One region of the Streptomyces sp. NBC_00569 genome, then DNA from elsewhere that is predicted to be linked to it. Evidence: riboswitches for the same ligand, from Rfam matches in the RefSeq annotation. Region 1 holds a riboswitch; each other region holds the start of a gene.
What was found. Region 1 has a riboswitch for cyclic di-AMP ahead of OHO83_RS43880 (transglycosylase SLT domain-containing protein). Riboswitches for the same ligand answer to the same signal wherever they lie in the genome.

Region 1 (6,436 bases):
GCCGGCCCCGGGCCCTCCTATCTCGACCCGGGTTCCGGCGGCCCCGACAACGACTTCACCAACCGCAACACCGCGTTCATGACCTGGAACCTGCTGCACCTGGCCCGGGCGTTGAAGGATCTCGGTGGCATCCCCGCCTACGGCAACCAGCGCACCGCCTGGGACGCCGGCTGCCGCCACGACTACGAGAACCCGGAGCACCGGTAGCGGCGCCCGCAGAGAAACGGAGCATCCCGCCCCGGCGTCGGTCGGATGCCGCGCACGCCGCGAGGGCACGCGTACCCCCGGCAGCAGCCGCGTCCCGTCAGCCCGCCGCACAACCGGACCTGAGGAAGGGCCGTCACGCGGCTCAGCACACCCCGGCGCCTCCTGCCCGAAGACAGGAACGCGCCACGACCACAAGTCCGTTCGCACTTGCGCACAGCACACCTTCACTCGGATGAAGTGTTCACATATCCCGAGCGACTGGCGAATCAAAGGCAAGCAAAAGCGTGCACCGGACCATTCTCGGCTGCACGATCTCGGCCTTGCCGAAAAGAGCACCCGCATCTTCGGCAGACGGCCGAACCCTCACGAACTCGCGGATCATTTCGGAACAGCCTTTAGTGGCGCTCCCAGCCGAGTTTCTCCTCCGTCCGAACGGTGCCGCAACTCCGACGTTGCCGGTACGTTCCACGCACCGGGGTAACTGCCTCTGTTCCTGGGCTTCTTGGCGGCGGGTCTTCGGTTCGAGTCCGACCCGGTGCAGGCGCGTGCCGAGTTCCCGTCCCCGGCCAAATCGACCACTGAGGCCCGGGATTGACCAGGTCCCACGCGAAGGGGCGCCTCCCCGGAAGTCCGTAGTCGGCAGAGGACTTCAGCAGCTTCCTCCCGGTCCGAGCCGAGACCTTCACCGGCATATCGGTGACGATCGGCAACTGACCCAACTGACTTCCCATCACCTGCAGACCCTTTCCTCAGCTCACGCACATCCTGAGCCGGCAAAGATCTCCAGGTGCCGCATAAGAGCCTTCACTGCTGAGCCCGGGGTATTCCGCGAGATCAGCAGGTCTACGCGACGTGTACTCGCATGACGGAGCCCGTCGCCCTCGCTTCAGTCGATCTTTCTGCCGAACCGCACACGGCGACGTTCAGGCACCACCCCGACCGACACCTGCCCATGAGCCCTGCAGGGGGCATTCCTCGGCCCGCACCCCCCGACCGATATTCACCGTAATTCACCACATAAGGTACCAAAAGCGACACGACAGTATGTCCGTCTTGCCTTAGAATTTGCCATTTCACGCCATTAGCCGCGTACAAAACGCTCTGTCCATATCGGAGGCATTCACGCGAAATATCGCACTCTGATATGCAATCTAATGGCATCCCGACCCGTATCCCCTTCAGTGAGTCCTGTCACAGGGACGGGCGCCGGCTCCGAGCTCCGCTGAGCCCACTTCCCTTCCGCACAAAGAAGGTTGGGCTTTTCGATCAAACAGAGCGGCGGGCTCCCGTGGCCAGAGAAAGGGCTCTCACATTCCCCTGTGGGAATTCTGGTCTTGTTCCGCCCGCTCCTTCTCGCCTAATGTCACCGTCAATCCGGATGGAACGCCGAATCCTGCCGCTGTCCGGAACCCCACCCACTCGGTTACGCACGGCAGGAGCGGGGGACCCAGTTAAGCCGCCGATCCGGTTTCCGGAACGGCTCGGGGTGAAGTCGCATTCGCAGTGCGTCCGGACATCTCCCGTCCGAACCCGACAGCTCACCTCGTAGGCGACGGAGAGGAAACAGAACATGCCCGCAAAGGGAAAGCACCGCCGCATCAAGTCCATCTCGCTCACCCGGGGAATCGCCGTCGCAGGCACGGGCGCGGCTGTGCTCGTTCTCCCGGTGCTCGGCGCGACCAGCGCCGGTGCGGCCCAGGGCGTCCCGGCTGCAAAGAGCGCCGCGGCCCCCACGACGTACGTCGTCGCCCAGGGCGACTCCCTCGCCAAGATCGCCCGTGAGCACTCTCTGAGCGGCGGCTGGAAGAAGCTGTACCAGGACAACCGAGCCACCGTCGGTGACAACCCGGGGCTGATCCACCCCGGCATCAAGCTCACGCTCGGCACGAAGAGCCCGGCCGAGCCCGCGGCCACCAGGGCGTCCGCCGAGCGGGCCGACCGCTCCGAGCAGCGGACCGCGCTCACCGCCACCCCTGCGAAGAAGACCTACACCAACAACCTCGACGGCTGGATCAAGGAGTCGCTCGACATCATGGCCAAGCACGGGATTCCCGGCTCGTACGAGGGCATCCACCGCAACATCATGCGCGAGTCCTCCGGCAACCCGCTGGCCATCAACAACTGGGACTCCAACGCTGTCGCAGGTACCCCGTCCAAGGGGCTCCTGCAGGTCATCGACCCCACGTTCAAGGCCTACCACGTGGCCGGTACCTCGATGAACAGCTACGACCCCGTCGCCAACATCACCGCCGCCTGCAACTACGCGGCCGCCAAGTACGGCTCGATCGACAACGTGAACGGCGCGTACTGACAGCCGGTTTCACCATCAGGCTCGCAGTCGTCGCGGGCGGACCGGGCTCGTCCTGTGCCTGCCGTACGAGCAGGAACTCCCCAACGACTGCCTGTTGAAGCGCATCGATGATGCCGTGGCCCTGAAGTCCCGTAAGCACGAAGGGACTTCAGGGCCTTCTTCTGTCCTGTTCAACCCCTTGCACGCCATCACCGCCGTGCATATCCTCCCCGCGAATCGAAGCGCTTCGACATCACGGAGAGACACAGCATGGCAGACTCACACCCGGTCATCCCCGGGTTCCACCCGGACCCCAGCGTCTGCCGCGTCGGCGACGACTACTACCTCGCGTGCTCGAGCTTCGAGTACGTCCCCGGGGTGCCGCTCTTCCACAGTCGCGACCTGGTGCACTGGCGGCAGATCGGCAACGTCCTCGACCGGCCCGCACAGCTGCGGCTGCCCTGGGACACACCCTCCTCCGCCGGGATCTACGCGCCGACGCTGCGCCATCACGACGGTCGCTTCTGGCTGATCGTGACCAATGTGAGCTCGGGCGGCGGCAATCTGCTCGTCTCCGCGACCGACCCGGCGGGCCCCTGGTCGGACCCGGTCCCGCTGCCCGGTGTCCCCGGCATCGACCCGGATCTCGCCTGGGACGAGGACGGCGCGTGCTGGGTCACGGTCGCCGGGATCTCCCAGGTCCGCATCGATCCGTACACCGGTGAGACGATCGGCGAGCCGCGCCCGCTGTGGTCCGGCACACCGGGCGCCAAAGCCCCGGAGGCGCCGCACCTGCACCACGTGGGCGACCACTGGTACCTGCTGATCGCCGAGGGCGGCACCGAGCGTGGTCATGCCGTCTCCGTGGCCCGGGGCCCCGCGCCCACCGGCCCCTTCGAACCTTGTCCGGCCAATCCGGTCCTGACCCACCGCAGCACCGACGACCCCGTACAGAACACCGGCCACGCCGACCTGGTGCAGGCGCCCGACGGCACGTGGTGGATGGTGTTCCTCGGGGTGCGGCCGCGCGGCGGCACCCCCGGCTGGCACGTACTCGGCCGCGAGACCTTCCTCGCGCCCGTCACCTGGGAGGACGGCTGGCCGGTCGTCGGCCCGCCCGTGACGGCCGGGCCCGCGCCCGCCTCCGCCGAAGCCTTCACGGACGACTTCGACGACGCCGATCTGCAACCCTCCTGGATCTCGCTCCGCCACCGCTCACCACAGCACTGCACCACGAAGGAACGACCCGGCCGGCTGACGCTCCACGCCCTCGGGGCCGGGCCCGACGCCGCCGACGTCACCTTCGTCGGCCACCGGCAGCAGCACCTCTCCTGCCGCGTCCGCGCCCACCTCGACCCGGCGGACGGCACCGGCGGCCTAGCGGTCCGGCTCGACGAGCGGCACCACTACGAGATCGAGGCCGACGCCGCCGAAGTACGGGTGATCGCCCGCGTCGGACCGTTGCGCACCGTGGTGGCCTCCGCACCCCGCGCGACAGTCGGCGGGCCGCTCGTGCTGGGCGTCGACGTGACGCCCACTGACACCCCGCACGACGCGCGCACCGGCCCGGACACGGTCGCGTTCGGCGTCGAGGATCCGCACGGCACGTTCACCACGCTCGCGGCCCTCGACGGCCGCTATCTGTCGACCGAGGTGGCAGGCGGATTCACCGGCCGCGTCATCGGCCTGTACGCCGCGGACGGCACCGCCCACTTCGACTGGTTCCGCTACGAGCCGCTCACCGTCTGAACCCGGCTGCTGACCGGGACCACCGAACCCAGCCGCTGAAAGGGACCCCGTATGAGACAAGCACGGAGCCGCAGACGCCGCGTCGGACGGTTGGCGGGCCTCTTCCTGGCCCTGCTCACCACCGTCAGCACCTCCCGGACAGGGGCTGTGGCCGCTGCCCGCCCGGCTCCGGCCGCGGCCGCCTCCGCCATGGACACCGTCGCCGCCATGCAGCCCAGCTGGAACCTGGGCAACACCCTCGACGCCGTCCCCGATGAGACGTCCTGGGGCAACCCGCCGGTCACCAAGGCGCTCTTCGACACCGTCAGGAGCCAGGGTTTCCGCAGCGTGCGCATCCCCGTCACCTGGGGCAACCACCAGTCGGACCAGGCGCCTTACACGATCGACGCCGCGTTCCTGAGCCGGGTTCGGCAGGTGGTCGACTGGGCCCAGGCGGACGGTCTGCGCGTCGTGCTGAACATGCACCACGACTCCTGGCAGTGGATCAACAAGATGTCCACCGACCACGACCAGGTGCTCGCCCGCTACGACGCGACCTGGCAGCAGATCGCCACTGCGTTCAAGGACGAACCGCGCACTCTGCTCTTCGAGAGCATCAACGAACCGGCCTTCGACAACGCCGACGACGCCCGGAAGACGGCGCTGGTCGACGAGCTCAACACCTCGTTCCACAGCATCGTGCGCGCGTCGGGCGGCGCGAACGCGCAGCGCCTCCTCGTCCTGCCCACCGTCGGCGCCACTCCGGACCAGACCCTCATGGACGACCTGGCAGCCACCATCGACGGGCTCGACGACCCCAACCTGGTCGCGACCGTGCACTACTACAGCTTCTGGCCGTTCAGCGTGAACATCGCCGGCTACACCCGCTTCGACGCCACCGTCCAGCAGGACATGACCGACGCCTTCGCGCGGATGCACGACACGTTCGTCGCCAAGGGCATTCCGGTGTACCTGGGCGAGTACGGGCTCCTGAGCTACCCGGACTACACGCATCAGGACTATGTCGAGCGCGGCGAGGCCCTGAAGTACTTCGAGGCGCTCGGTCACACAGCCCGCGTCAACGGCGTCACCACCGCGCTGTGGGACCCGTTCTCGCTGCTGAACCGTGAGACGCTGCGCTGGCGCGACCCCGCCCTCTTCGCTCTCGTCAAGTCGAGCTGGACGACGCGCTCGGGTACCGCTTCGTCCGGCAAGGTGTACGTCCGCAAGGCCGACCCGGTCACGGACCAGTCGCTCACCCTCAACCTCAACGGCACATCGTTCAGGGGGCTTTGGCTGGGCGGCAAGAAGCTCGCCCAAGGCGTCGACTACACCGTGTCCCGTGACCGGCTCACGCTGACGGCGGCCGCTCTGAAGCGGCTGACGGGGGACCGCGCGTACGGGGTGAACGCCACGCTTCAGGCCCGGTTCTCGTCCGGGGTGCCGTGGCGGATCGACGTGACGACGTATGACCCGCCGCTGCTCGCGGACACGACGGGGACGACCTCCTCCTTCGCGGCCCCCGCCCGGTTCCGGGGCGACTCCCTCGCGACCATGGAGGCCAGATACGCCGACGGCGCCAACGCGGGTCCGGCCGACTGGACGTCGTACCAGCAGTTCGGCACCGCGTTCGCCCCGGACTACGACGGCGGCACGCTCAGGCTCACCGCCGACTTCCTGAACTCTCTCAAGGACGGTGTGCCGGTGACTCTCACCTTCCATTTCTGGAGCGGCGCCACCGTCACGTACCAGGTGACGCGGTCGGGAGACACGGTGACGGGCACCGCCGTCTCCTGACCGAGCACACCGAACGGACTACAACTCCCTTACCTCGTAAGGGAGTTTCGTTCCTGCGACCTCCACCGTGACTGCCCCGTCGACGGCGTCCCGGCGCACCCGGTACGCGGCGGCGGTGCTCCCGCCGTGGTCCGGCACCGTCACCGTCACGTCTCGCGCGCCCGGCGCGACGAGCAGAGTGACGCCGTCCGTCCAGTCGCCGTCGGGGCGCCGGTCGTCCGCGCCGAGCGGGACGACCGCGCCGGGACGGACGAACAGCGGCAGGCTGTCGAAACCGTGGGTCTCGCGCAGCCAGCGCCCGCCCTCGACCCGCTCCCCCGTCAGCAGCCGCGTCCACGTGCCCTCGGGCAGATAGAACTCGACGTCGCCGTCCGCCGAGAACACCGGCGCGACGAGCAGGTCGGGGCCGAGCAT
Region 2 (6,436 bases), 3.8 Mb from region 1:
GAAGCCGTTGCGCTGGGCCATCTCGACGGCGTCCAGGGTCTCGGTCAGCGAACCGATCTGGTTGACCTTGACGAGCAGGGCGTTGGCGGAGCCCTCCTCGATGCCGCGGGCGAGGCGCTCGGGGTTGGTGACGAAGAGGTCGTCGCCGACGATCTGGACCTTGTCGCCCAGCTTCTCGGTGATGACGTTCCAGCCGGCCCAGTCGTCCTCGTACAGCGGGTCCTCGATGGAGACCAGCGGGTACGCGGAGACGAGCTCCTCGTAGTACTCGGTCATCTCGGCGGCCGAGCGGGACTTGCCCTCGAACTCGTACTTGCCGTCCTTGTAGAACTCGGACGCGGCGACGTCGAGCGCGAGCGCGATCTGCTCGCCGGGGACGTAACCGGCCTGCTTGATGGCCTCGACGATGAGGTCGAGGGCCTCGCGGTTCGAGCCGAGGTTCGGGGCGAAGCCGCCCTCGTCGCCCAGGCCGGTGGACAGACCCTTGGTCTTCAGCACCTTCTTGAGGGTGTGGTAGACCTCGGCGCCCCAGCGAAGGGCCTCGGAGAAGGACTCCGCGCCGATCGGCGCGATCATGAACTCCTGGATGTCGACGTTGGAGTCGGCGTGCGACCCACCGTTGAGGATGTTCATCATCGGGACGGGCAGCAGGTGCGCGTTCGGACCGCCGAGGTAGCGGAACAGCGGCAGGTCGCTGGCCTCGGAGGCGGCGTGCGCGACGGCGAGAGAGACGCCGAGGATGGCGTTGGCGCCGAGCGAGCCCTTGTTGTCGGTGGCGTCCAGGTCGAACATCGCCTGGTCGATCAGGCGCTGCTCGGTGGCGTCGTAGCCGACGAGCTCCGGGCCGATCTGCTCGATGACGGCGAGGACGGCCTTCTCTACACCCTTGCCCTGGTAGCGGTTCGGGTCACCGTCGCGGAGTTCGATGGCCTCGAACGCGCCGGTGGACGCACCGGACGGGACAGCGGCACGACCGGTGCTGCCGTCGTCGAGGCCGACCTCGACCTCGACCGTGGGGTTGCCTCGGGAGTCCAGGATTTCCCGGGCTACGACGACGTCGATGGACGGCACGAGCATCTCCTTCTGGGATGTGACGCAACTACGCCGGGCCGCATGGTCCGGCAACTGCTGAGCCTAACCGGCTCCGGGGCTCAAACCGGCCGACCGACCGGCCCGTGGACAAACCGAGAGCTAATTGTTTCCGAACGGAACAAAAAGCTCCGGCCGCCGACGGACGAAAGCCCAGGACCCCGCACACACCAAAACCCCGCCCCGGGTGCGACGGGGGAATGCGCACCCGGGGCGGGGAGTCCATGGGGGGACCTGGCGTGGTACCGGCCGTCCGCCGAGAGCCGGTACCCGAGCGGCCTGGAGGCTGCCGCTCTCCTCTAATACTTACTTGAGGTGGAGCTGCTGGCCCGGGTAGATCAGGTCGGCGTCCTCGACGATGTCCTTGTTCAGCTTGAAGAGCTTCGCCCAGCCGCCCTTGGTGCCGTGCTCCTCGGCGATGGTGCTGAGGGTGTCGCCGGCCTTCACCTTGTACTCGCCGTCACCCTTCTTGACCTTCTTGCCGGCCGGGGTCTCGACGGTCTTCTTCGCCTGCTGCTTCGGGGCGGCAGGCGCCGTGCGCTGCTGGCTGCGGGTGGTCGGCTGCTCGGTGCGCTCCTGCTTCTGCGGGGCGGCGGCCGGGGCGGAGCCGGTGGAGGCGGCGGACAGGCCCACGCCGCAGCTCGGCCAGGCACCCTTGCCCTGGCTGGCCAGGACCTTCTCGGCGACGGCTATCTGCTGCGCCTTGGAGGCCTTGTCGGCGCTGGAGGCGTAGGCGGTGCCGCCGTACGCGGCCCAGGTGGACGAGGAGAACTGGAGGCCGCCGAAGTAGCCGTTGCCCGTGTTGATCGACCAGTTGCCGCCGGACTCGCACTGCGCGACCGCGTCCCACTCAGAGGTGGTGGCGGCGGAGGCGCCGGTGGCACCCATCAGCGGCACGGCGACAGCGGCACCGGCGACGCCGGCGAGCGTGGCGACACGGACGGCCTTGGACGGGCGGCGGTGCTTGCCCTTGCTGGAAAACAGCATCGAGAGATCCCCTCACCGACGCCTACGAGGTGAGCTGTCGGGTTCGGGCCGGATGAGTGCCCGGTCGCACGTCCTGCGTGCGACTTCACCCCAAGCCGGTCGGTCGGCCGTCTCTCGACGGCCGGGGCCGGCACTTACCTGGGTCCCCCGCTCCTGCCTACGGCGCTTACGCGACGACTGTTCCCGTACGGACGTTGGCAGGATTCGGCGTGACATCCGACGGGGCCCGCTGTGGCGAGCGGTGATGACCGTAAGCAGTGGATCGCCCGAATTTCAAAGACGATCAGGGCCTTTGAGACCCATCTCTCACTCTCGCCAAAGCGGACAATAAGCCCGAACTGCCGCTACTTTTCGCCCGATTCGAGCCCAAGATCCAGACTCTGACCAGGAAGGATGAGGTCGGGATCGGCGCCGACCGTCTTCTTGTTCTCGGCGTACAGAGCGGCCCATCCGCCATCCACGTCATGGGTGTCGGCGATGTCCCAGAGGTTGTCGCCGGCGCGCACGGTATAGGCGCCTTCATCGGCATTCGCGCCCTTGCGCCCGTTTTCACTACCGCGCGAGGCATGGCGACCCGAACTGTCGTCAGCACGCGAGGCGCCCGCGGTATCGTCCTCGGCCGCTTCGCCGCGGTGGCGGCCGGAGGCGGGCGCGGCAGCGGAGTCCGAGCCGTCGGAGGCCTCCGACGAGGGCGCGCCGGAGGTCGAAGTCGCGTCTTCCTGACCGGACTTGTCACTCTTGGAGTCGTTCGCGGTGTTACCTGCGGTATCACCCGAGTCGTCGTGATTCTTCTCTCGGGAGTCGCCCTTCGCGCCCGAGGCCGCGGAGTCCCCCTGTCCGTCGCTCGCGTCGTCCTTCCTGGTGTCGCCGCTCGACGCGTCGCCACTGCCGGAGTCGTCGGCGGACGCGGACGGGGTCGGCAGGGCCGCCCCCGGATCGACCTTGGCCGCGGCGTCGTCCACCGTGAGGCCCGAGGTGACCGAGCAGACCGGCCACGCCCGCGGACCCTGGTCGGCGAGGACCTTCTCGGCGACGGCTATCTGCTGCGAGCGGCTGGCCTGGTCGGCGCGCGGCGCGAAGTCGAGGCCGCCGTAGTTCTCCCAGGTCTCCTGCGAGAACTGGAGCCCGCCGTAATAGCCGTTGCCCGGATCGGCGCTCCAGGAGCCGCCGCTCTCGCACTCGGCGAGCTTGTCCCACGTCGCCGTCGAGGCGGCGCTCGCGCTGGTCGCGCCGAGCAGGGGGATCGCGATGGCGGAGCCGGCCACTCCCGCGGCGACGATGAGCGCGGGAGCCTGGCGGGGGCGACGGTGACGACCGTTCCCGGTGAGCATGGAGGCGCCTTTCGGGGGCTCGGGGAATGCTGCGGCGGGTGGTGCCGCGATGACTGGTGAACGTAGCGGGAGTCGAACGCTTGTCACAAGTCGATGCAGCCGAGATCACGTGAAAGTCACAGTCTTGACGGACCGTCAGCTAAGGGGCTTTGTCCGGGCTCTACCTGATGCGGCGTGAACTCGGCCGGAAGCGTGCGCAATCCCCGCATGACGAGCCCGCCGCGCCGGAGCGCCTCCCGCGACGGAGTTCCGCGGCCGAGGAGCAGCGGCCGGAAATTCTCGCCCAAGCCGTGCCGTAATCCGCATAGTTCTTCCAGCCGTCCCTATCGCGCCAAAGCGGCTCAAGACCTCACGGGCGCCGGCTCGCAGGACGACTCCCTATACGGTCGTCTCGTGAACGCCCCGAACGCCGCACCCGAACTCTTCACCTGGGAGTTCGCCTCGGACCCGTATCCCGCCTATGCCTGGCTGCGGGAAAATGCCCCCGTCCACCGGACGAAGCTGCCCAGCGGCGTCGAGGCGTGGCTGGTGACCCGCTATGCCGACGCCCGCCAGGCCCTCGCGGACAGTCGGCTGTCGAAGAATCCCGAGCACCATGCCGAGGATGCGCAGGGCAAGAGCAAGACCGGCATTCCGGGCGAGCGCAGTGCCAATCTGATGACGCATCTGCTCAACATCGACCCGCCGGACCACACCCGTCTTCGCCGTCTCGTCTCCAAGGCGTTCACCCCACGGCGTGTGGCCGCATTCGCGCCGCGTGTTCAGGAGCTGGCGGACGACCTCATCGACCGGTTCGCACCGCAGGGCGAGGCCGACCTCATTCACGACTTCGCCTTTCCCCTCCCCATCTACGCGATCTGCGACCTGCTCGGCGTCCCCCGCGAGGACCAGGACGACTTCCGCGACTGGGCAGGGATGATGATCCGGCACGGCGGCGGCCCGCGCGGCGGCGTCGCCCGCTCCGTCAAGAAGATCCGCGGCTACCTCGCCGAACTCATCCACCGCAAGCGCAACGACCCCGGCGACGACCTGATCTCAGACCTCATCCGCGCCTCCGACCACGGCGAGCACCTCACCGAGAACGAGGCCGCCGCGATGTGTTTCGTGCTGCTGTTCGCCGGTTTCGAGACCACCATCAACCTGATCGGTAACGGCGTGTACGCGCTCCTCGGCAACCCCGAGCAGCGCGCCCGGCTTCAGGAGTCGATCGAGCGCGGCGAGCGGGAACTCCTCGACACCGGCATCGAGGAACTGCTCCGCTACGACGGCCCTGTGGAACTCGCCACCTGGCGGTTCGCCACCGAACCCCTCACCATCGGCGGACAGCAGATCGCCACCGGCGATCCCGTACTGGTCGTCCTTGCCGCCGCGGACCGCGACCCGGCCCGTTTCCATGAACCGGACACGCTTGACCTCTCCCGCCGCGACAACCAGCACCTCGGCTACGGCCACGGCATCCACTACTGCCTGGGCGCGCCGCTGGCCCGCCTCGAAGGCACGGTCGCCATCGAGACGCTGTTGCGTCGTCTGCCGGATCTGGAGCTGGCCGTCGACCGTGCCGACCTACGATGGCGCGGAGGGCTCATCATGCGCGGGCTGCGGACCCTTCCGGTGGAGTTCGCCGCTCACTGAGCGGCCGGCCCCTCCGCCGCCCGGATCGCGTCCCGGTACGCCCGGGCCGCCGCGCGCAGTGCCGCCTCCGGGTCGATGCCGTCGGCCTCGGCGCGCAGGGCGATGGCGAGCAGTTCGTAACCGACGCCCTCGCCGCCCGGCACCGGCACGTCGAGGCCGGCCGTGCGGACCCGGGATCCCAGCTTCGCCGCGAGCGCGAGGCCGGGCTGTCCCACCGGCACCCCGTCCGTGACGGACTCGCGCTGCTTCTCGACGGCCTTGGTGCGCAGCCAGTGCTCCTTGACGTCCTCCGGCGTGAGCGCCGTGTCGTCGCCGAAGACGTGCGGGTGACGGTGGATGAGCTTCTCGACGATGCCACCGGCGACGTCGTCCACGGAGAACGCCTCGTCCCCTTCCTCACCGGAGGCCTCCTCGGCGATCCGGGCGTGGAAGACGACCTGGAGGAGCACGTCCCCGAGCTCCTCGCGCAGCTCGTCCCGGTCACCGTCCTCGATCGCCTCGACGAGTTCGTACGCCTCCTCGATCGCGTACTTCGCCAGGCCCTTGTGGGTCTGCTGCGAGGACCACGGGCACTCTCGGCGGATGCGGTCCATGACCTGGACCAGGTCGAGGAGGCGCGCGCCCGGCAGGTCGTAGGAGGCCGGGAGCAGTTCCAGGTCGGGCATCGCGACGCGGCCCGAGCCGGCGAGCGCGGCCAGGCCGTCGGTCAGGCGCCGGTCGCCCTCGGCGGTGGCGACGACCACGACGGTGCGGCCCCCGGCACAGGCGTCGACGAGCTCGTGAGCCGTCGGCGCCGCCTCCCGCACCTCGATGCCGGCCTCCCGCAGATACGGCAGCTGCGGGTGCGCGGCGTCGGCGCACAGCACCTCGTCGGCGGCGTGCAGGAGCTGCCAGGCCGACCAGGACAGCAGGCCGGGCGCGACGCGGTGACTGGTGGTGAGCAGGACGATGCGGCCGGTCGGGACGGCGGCGGGTGCGTTCTCGGCGTTCACGCCTCGAACGTAACCCAGGCCGCCCGCCGCGCCCTACGCCGTCTGCTCGTCCCCCGTCTTCGGGGACGTGACCTCACGCACCCACGGCGTCTTCGCGTCGGCGCGGCCGTGGCTCTTGGCGATGTCCCAGGTGCCGTAGCGCGGGTTCAGGTCGACCTTCAGCTCCTTGGAGGCCTGGTCGAGCGCCTTCCAGAAGGGGGCCTGGTCGCTCTCGGACTGGGACTGCATGTTCGCGCCGACCTTCTGGGCAAGGCCCATGACCTCAAGATCGGTGCGGGCGCTCTCCGCGATGCGCTCGGGCGCGATGTTGTACTGCTCGAGCAGGGCGAGCCGCATCTGCCGGACGCCGCCGGCCTGCTGCGCCATCGCGGCTTCCCGCTCCTGGACCTGCCTGCGGCTCACCTT
Region 3 (6,436 bases), 1.5 Mb from region 1:
CTGTACATCAACTCCCCCGGCGGCTCGTTCAGCGCGATGACGGCGATCTACGACACGATCCGGTTCGTCAGCTGCGAGGTCGAGACCGTGTGCCTCGGGCAGGCCGCGTCCGCCGCCGCCGTGCTCCTGGCGGCCGGGACGCCGGGGAAGCGGGCCGTGCTGCCCGGCGCGCGCGTGGTGATCCATCAGCCGGGGCTGCCCGAGCCCGCGCAGGGACAGCCGAGCGACCTGGAGATCCAGGCCCGTGAACTGGTGCGGATGCGCGCCCAGCTGGAAGAACTGCTCGCACGGCACACCGGTCGGAGCCGCGAGCGCATCGCCGCCGACATCGAGCGGGACACGATCCTCCGGGCCCAGGACGCCGTGGAGTACGGGCTCGTGGACCGGGTCATCGGCAACCGCAAGACGTCCGGTTCGGCCCCCGGCGCCAGGTGAGCCGACGATGCTGCCGCCCGAACTGCCCCCGCTGCCCGCGCTGACGCGCGCCGAGTGCGACCTCCTCGACCGCTATCTAGAGGTGGTCGACCTGCTCGGCAGGATCAACCCGGCCAGAAGCAACCACACATATGGCGGACTGCGCGCTGCGCAAGCACTCGTCGGCAGGGCGACGGCCCTCAGGGACGCTCTGACGCTCATGCATCAGCGGGGCGAGAGCGAGGTCCACGCGACGACGCTCGCCCAGGCTTTGCGGGTCCTGGACGGAGAAAGAAGGGCACAACGGGTCACAGTTCCACCGGAGCCGGTCAATTGACGGTGCGTTCGAGACCGAAGCGATCCGATGCGAACTGTCCGGTCCCGGATCGAAACGGACCAGAAGAGGTACCCACATACGGAGTAGCCGGCACCCGCACATGCGAACCGGAAAAGTTGCGCGGAACGCCTACGCGAAGTCCGGGATTCCGCCTTCCGCTGCTGGTGCGGGCGTCGTCGGGACCCCGACGACGGGGTGGAAACGTGCGCTGTCCACCCGAACAGGCCAGCCGTGAGGACACTCACTCAACGCCGATTCGGCGCTGCATTCGCGCCGTTCGTGCGTGAAGATCCCTTCCGACGACAAGCCCCCGCCACCGCGGCGGGGCGGTCCGTGCGGACGCCGAGTCCTGCCGCCGTACGGATGCCAGGTCGACAGAAGTGGATCGGCAGGAGTGGAGGACCCGAGCACGACGGGCCGCCGGAGCTGTTTTCCGGGCCGGTCCTTGGGGTGAAGCCGCACATCGCGGCCGGGCAACTTCGCCAGCCCGAATCCGACAGGTCATCCTTCACAGGCGGCTGACGAAGGGTTGCGCATGACTGCGCTCAATCGTGTCCCGTCGCTGCTCGCCCGGGCCGGAACCGCCTCGGCCCTCACGCTCGCCGTAGCGGGTGGCAGCCTGCTGGTGCCCGGAGCCGCGCCCGAAGCGGAGGCCGCACCACCGGCGACGAAAGCACTCCAGATCGCGGCCTCCAAGAAGGGAAGTCCCTACCGGTGGGGCGCCACAGGGCCGCGCACGTTCGACTGCTCGGGCCTGACGCTCTACTCGTTCAAGGCCGCGGGCAAGAAGCTGCCCCGCACCGCCGCCCAGCAGTACAACAAGACCCGCCATGTCTCCGCGTCCCATCGAAAACGCGGTGACCTCGTCTTCTTCCATTCGGGCCGCGGCGTCTACCACGTCGGCATCTACGCCGGGAAGGGGAGGATCTGGCACTCGCCGAAGACCGGTGCCGTGGTGCGGCTCGAGCGGATCTGGACGAAGCGCGTCTGGTACGGGCGCGTGCGCTAGCGCAGCCTGGCGGGTCCCCGGGAGCTCCAGGGACCCGCCAGGCACCGGAGAGTGTCACGCCCGCCCGGGCCGCCTCGGAACCGCGCAATGGGGTACTCGTGGTCGTATGGACGAGGACCGAACCGCAGGCGACGAGGACGCCCCACGCGACCCGGGCCCGCCGAGCGGAGGCCGGGACCGGCACGAGACGCCGCTGGAGCGCGCGGACCGGAACTTCGGCGAGCTGCTCCAGGAGCTGAGAGTCACCCAGACGGGCGTGCAGATCCTCTTCGCGTTCCTGCTGACGCTGGCGTTCACTGCGCGGTTCCCGTCGCTGGACACCGTGCAGCGCGCGACCTACATCGCGACGCTGCTGCTCGCGGTGCTCGCCGCCGCGCTGCTCACGGCGCCCGCGGCGCTGCACCGCGCGCTGTTCCGGCGCGGTGTCAAGCCGCAGATCGTGCAGATGTCCTCGCGGCTCGCCACCGCCGGCCTGAGCGTTCTGGCGCTCGCCCTGGCCGGGTCCGTGCTGCTCGTCGTGGACGTCACGGCGGGGCGGGCGGCGGGAATCGCGGCGGGAGCGGGCACGTTCGCGGTCTGCGCGGGCCTGTGGGGTGTGCTGCCGCGTCTGGCGCGGCGCTCGCTCACCCGGGCACAGGAAGAGGGGACGGGCACTCCGCCCCCGTAGCCGCGTTCATACCTGCCGGACTTCCTCCTGTTGGCCTTCGCCCCTGCCGACCCTCACACCTGCTGGACAGGGACCGTCCACGGCAGGGCGATCCATACGGTCTTGCCGCCTTCGGGGGTGGGCCTGACCGACAGGCTTCCGCCGCACTCGGCGGTCAGCCAGCGGATGATCACCATGCCGCGCCCGTTGTCCTGCTGGACGGCGGCCGGGAGCCGCTTCGGGTAGCGCGGGTGGCTGTCCGTGACGCCGATGCGCAGATGTTCGTCACGCTCCAGCTGCACGTCGACCGTGAAGACGGGCGACTGTCCGCGGGTGTGCATCACGGCGTTCGTGGCGAGTTCGGAGACGATGAGCCGGACCGTGTCGGCCGTTTCCGCGTCGCGCGGCATGCCCCATTCGGCGAGTACGTCGCCGACATAGGTGCGGGCCGAGGAGACCGAGGCGGGATCGCTCGGCAGAGTGACGGATGCTTCCTGGTGATCTGCCATGGCGACGTCGTCCCTTTTTTCGCCGGGGCCTGAATCCGACACATGGCGGATGACTCGAGGCGACCCCCGGACTGGTGCTTCGCGCCAGAGTGCCACTACCGCCCGGCCCGTGGAGCCGATCCCCCGAGATATGCATATATCTGTCGCTCGAAGCGGTGAACTCTGCCTCGGTGGACCGCATTTGGGCGTACACCGCCGACTTCCTCTACCGTCGCCTCAGAACACCGATCCGCCGGGCCGGAAGGAGCCGGGCCACAGGTCCGAGGAGACAGGATGAAACACGGTCCGGCGGTGCGCCGCCGCAGGCTCGGCGCGGAACTGCGCGCACTGCGTGCCCGCGCGGGGCTCACAAGTGGCGAGACGGCCCGGCTCGTCGGCTGGCACCAGTCGAAAGTGAGCCGTATCGAGACCGGGCGCAGCGGCGTGAAAGCGTCGGACGTGCGCCTTCTGCTCGACGCGTTCGAGGTCGCGGACCCCGGCCTACGGGATCTGCTGGTCGCGCTGACCGGGTCGGGGGACGACGGCGGCCAGCACTGGTGGCACGCCTACCGGGAGCTTCTGCCGCCCGCCTACCGGGACTTCATCAGCCTGGAGTCGCAGGCGTGCCGGGTCAGGACGGTCGAGACGTCCGTCGTGCCGGGCCTCCTCCAGACGCCCGACTACGCGCGTGCGGTGACCAGGGCCGCGCTCGGCGGGCTGCCGGACGGGCAGGTCGACGCCCTGGTCGAGGTGCGGATCGCCCGGCAGGACGTGCTGCGTTCCGCGTCCCCGCTCCGGCTCAGCGCGGTGCTCGACGAGGCGGTGCTGCGGCGCTCCGTGGGCGGTCCTCGGGTGATGGCGGAGCAGCTGCGTCAGCTGGCCGCCGTGGCGAAGCTTCCCCATGTGCGGCTTCAGGTATTGCCGTTCGCCGCGGGGGAGCATGTCGGACTGACCGGCCCTTTCGTTGTGTTCTCATTTCCGAACACTTCTGATCTCGACGTAGTAGTTCTCGACCATTTGACGAGTAGCCTCTACCTCGAGCGGAAAGAAGACCTCAAGGCGTACACGGACGCCTTCGAAACCCTTCGGATCCACGCACTTTCGCCCGGGGACTCGTTGGATTTCATCGCCGGGATCGCCGGAGCGCACCGCCCTCCGGACAGTGAACGCACGTAAGGAGGCACCATGTCAGCACTGCCTCGGTACGTACCATCCGCCGCGGTTCCCAGCACCTCTCTGCACGACGCGCCATGGCGGCGAAGCAGCCGAAGCACCGGAATGAACAACTGCGTCGAGACGGCTCCCCTGCACCGCGGCCCTGCGGCCGGACTCCTCGCCGTGCGCGACTCCAAGCGCACGGCCGGACCCGCCCTGCTGTTCTCGCCCTCCGCGTGGGAGGGGTTCCTCAACTCGTTGCGGTGAACGCCGAGTCGGGAGCGTTGCGGCTGATCACCCGTACGGCCTCGGCGATCTGATCGCCGGTCAGGTCGGCACGGGCGGTCAGCCGCAGCCGTGAGATGCCGTCCGGCACCGACGGGGGACGGAAGCAGCCGACGGCGAGGCCGGCTTCGCGGCAGTCCGCCGCCCAGCGCACCGCCTCCTCGGGGGACGGCGCGCGCACGGAGACGACGGCTGCGTCGGGCCGTACGGCCTGGAGGCCCTCGGCCGTGAGGAGTTCGTGCAGCGAAGAGGCCACGGTGCGGGCCCTTTCGGCCCGCTCGGGCTCACGGCGCAGCAGGCGCAGGGCCGCGAGCGCGGCGCCGGCCGCCGCGGGCGCGAGGCCCGTGTCGAAGATGAACGTCCGTGCGGTGTTGACGAGATGGTCGATCACCCGGGCCGGACCGAGAACGGCGCCGCCCTGGCTGCCGAACGACTTGGAGAGGGTGACGGTGACGACGGTGTCGTCGGCGCCCGAGAGCCCCGCCGCCTGCGGCGCGCCCCTGCCACCGTCGCCGAGCACACCGAGTCCGTGCGCGTCGTCGACGATCAGGCCTGCCGCGAACTCCCTTGCCACTCCCGCGAGTTCGGCCAATGGAGCGGCGTCGCCGTCCACCGAGAAGACGGAGTCCGAGACGACGACGGCCGGTCCCTGATGCGTGTCGAGTGCCTTGCGGACGGCGTCGGGGTCGGCGTGCGGGACGACCTGGGTCGCGCCGCGGGCGAGCCGGCAGCCGTCGATGAGGGAGGCGTGGTTGCTCGCGTCCGAGACGATCAGTGAGCCGTGCGGGGCGAGAGCGGTCACGGCGGCGAGGTTCGCGGCGTAGCCGGACGACAGGACGAGCGCCGCCTCGAAACCGCAGAACTCGGCCAGTTCGCGCTCGAGTTCGGCATGCAGCTCCGTGGTGCCCGTGACGAGCCGCGAGCCGGTGGCGCCGCCACCCCAGCGCAGCGCCGCGTCCGCCGCTCCTCCGGTGATCTCGGGGTGGCGCGTGAGGCCGAGGTAGTCGTTGCTCGCGAGATCGAGGAGGGGGTTCGACGACGGGCGGGGGCGCAACGTGCGGACGAGTCCGGCGCCGCGACGCACGCGCTCCTGCTCGTCGATCCAGCCGAACGGCGATCCCGCCATGTGAGTCCCTCCGCCCGGCCGTCGAGCGACCGGTTCTCGAGTGGGGTGTGCTGTCCCGTGCCCACTGCCGCTTTGTAGACAGTTTTGTAGGCAGTGCACAGACACTAGCGGGACATCCAGCCACCCAGGGTGTGGCAATACCCACACCTCGAACCGGCAGAGTTGTGCAAAGCCTCCTTGGCCTGAGCAGGGCACGTAGGTCAGGATCGGGCCATGGACCTGCTGAACACGCTGGTGGACAAGGGGCTGCGGCGCGAGCTGCCGAGCCGCGAAGAAGCGCTCGCCGTTCTGGCGACTTCCGACGACGAACTGCTCGATGTGGTGGCCGCGGCCGGCAAGGTGCGGCGGCAGTGGTTCGGGCGCCGGGTGAAACTCAACTATCTGGTGAACCTCAAGTCGGGCCTGTGCCCCGAGGACTGCTCGTACTGCTCGCAGCGGCTCGGGTCCAAGGCGGAGATCCTCAAGTACACGTGGCTCAAGCCCGACGAGGCGTCGAAGGCCGCGGCCGCCGGTGTCGCGGGCGGCGCGAAGCGGGTCTGCCTGGTGGCGTCCGGGCGCGGCCCGACGGACCGCGACGTCGACCGTGTCTCGGAGACCATCGGCGCGATCAAGGAGCAGAACGAGGGCGTCGAGGTGTGCGCCTGCCTCGGTCTGCTCTCCGAGGGCCAGGCCGAGCGGCTGCGCGGTGCCGGCGCCGACGCGTACAACCACAACCTCAACACCTCCGAGGGCACGTACGGCGACATCACGACGACGCACACCTACGCGGACCGTGTCGACACGGTGCAGAAGGCCCACGCGGCCGGTCTGTCCGCGTGCTCCGGGGTCATCGCGGGCATGGGCGAGAGCGACGAGGACCTGGTCGACGTCGTCTACTCGCTGCGCGAACTCGACCCGGACTCGGTGCCGGTCAACTTCCTGATCCCCTTCGAGGGCACCCCCCTCGCCAAGGAGTGGAACCTGACGCCGCAGCGCT

Region 2: another riboswitch for cyclic di-AMP. It lies ahead of OHO83_RS26630 (transglycosylase family protein); the one in region 1 lies ahead of OHO83_RS43880 (transglycosylase SLT domain-containing protein).
Region 3: another riboswitch for cyclic di-AMP. It lies ahead of OHO83_RS36835 (C40 family peptidase); the one in region 1 lies ahead of OHO83_RS43880 (transglycosylase SLT domain-containing protein).

What each region holds. Positions count from the first base shown of each region.
Region 1 covers NZ_CP107783.1:9,716,793-9,723,228, reverse strand. The annotation lists gene OHO83_RS43885 (flavodoxin family protein) at 1-207, shown strand, start outside; cyclic di-AMP (ydaO/yuaA leader) riboswitch at 1,582-1,774, shown strand; gene OHO83_RS43880 (transglycosylase SLT domain-containing protein) at 1,778-2,518, shown strand; gene OHO83_RS43875 (glycoside hydrolase family 43 protein) at 2,768-4,246, shown strand; gene OHO83_RS43870 (cellulase family glycosylhydrolase) at 4,298-6,022, shown strand; gene yicI (alpha-xylosidase) at 6,041-6,436, opposite strand, start outside.
Region 2 covers NZ_CP107783.1:5,899,549-5,905,984, reverse strand. The annotation lists gene eno (phosphopyruvate hydratase) at 1-1,077, opposite strand, end outside; gene OHO83_RS26630 (transglycosylase family protein) at 1,396-2,076, opposite strand; cyclic di-AMP (ydaO/yuaA leader) riboswitch at 2,081-2,251, opposite strand; gene OHO83_RS26625 (transglycosylase family protein) at 2,421-3,341, opposite strand; gene OHO83_RS26620 (cytochrome P450 family protein) at 3,801-5,039, shown strand; gene OHO83_RS26615 (nucleoside triphosphate pyrophosphohydrolase) at 5,033-6,031, opposite strand; gene OHO83_RS26610 (SurA N-terminal domain-containing protein) at 6,065-6,436, opposite strand, start outside.
Region 3 covers NZ_CP107783.1:8,168,470-8,174,905, reverse strand. The annotation lists gene OHO83_RS36845 (ATP-dependent Clp protease proteolytic subunit) at 1-435, shown strand, start outside; gene OHO83_RS36840 (hypothetical protein) at 443-751, shown strand; cyclic di-AMP (ydaO/yuaA leader) riboswitch at 1,106-1,283, shown strand; gene OHO83_RS36835 (C40 family peptidase) at 1,287-1,760, shown strand; gene OHO83_RS36830 (DUF6328 family protein) at 1,867-2,427, shown strand; gene OHO83_RS36825 (ATP-binding protein) at 2,481-2,915, opposite strand; gene OHO83_RS36820 (helix-turn-helix domain-containing protein) at 3,189-4,070, shown strand; gene OHO83_RS36815 (DUF397 domain-containing protein) at 4,080-4,316, shown strand; gene OHO83_RS36810 (8-amino-7-oxononanoate synthase) at 4,300-5,460, opposite strand; gene bioB (biotin synthase BioB) at 5,674-6,436, shown strand, end outside.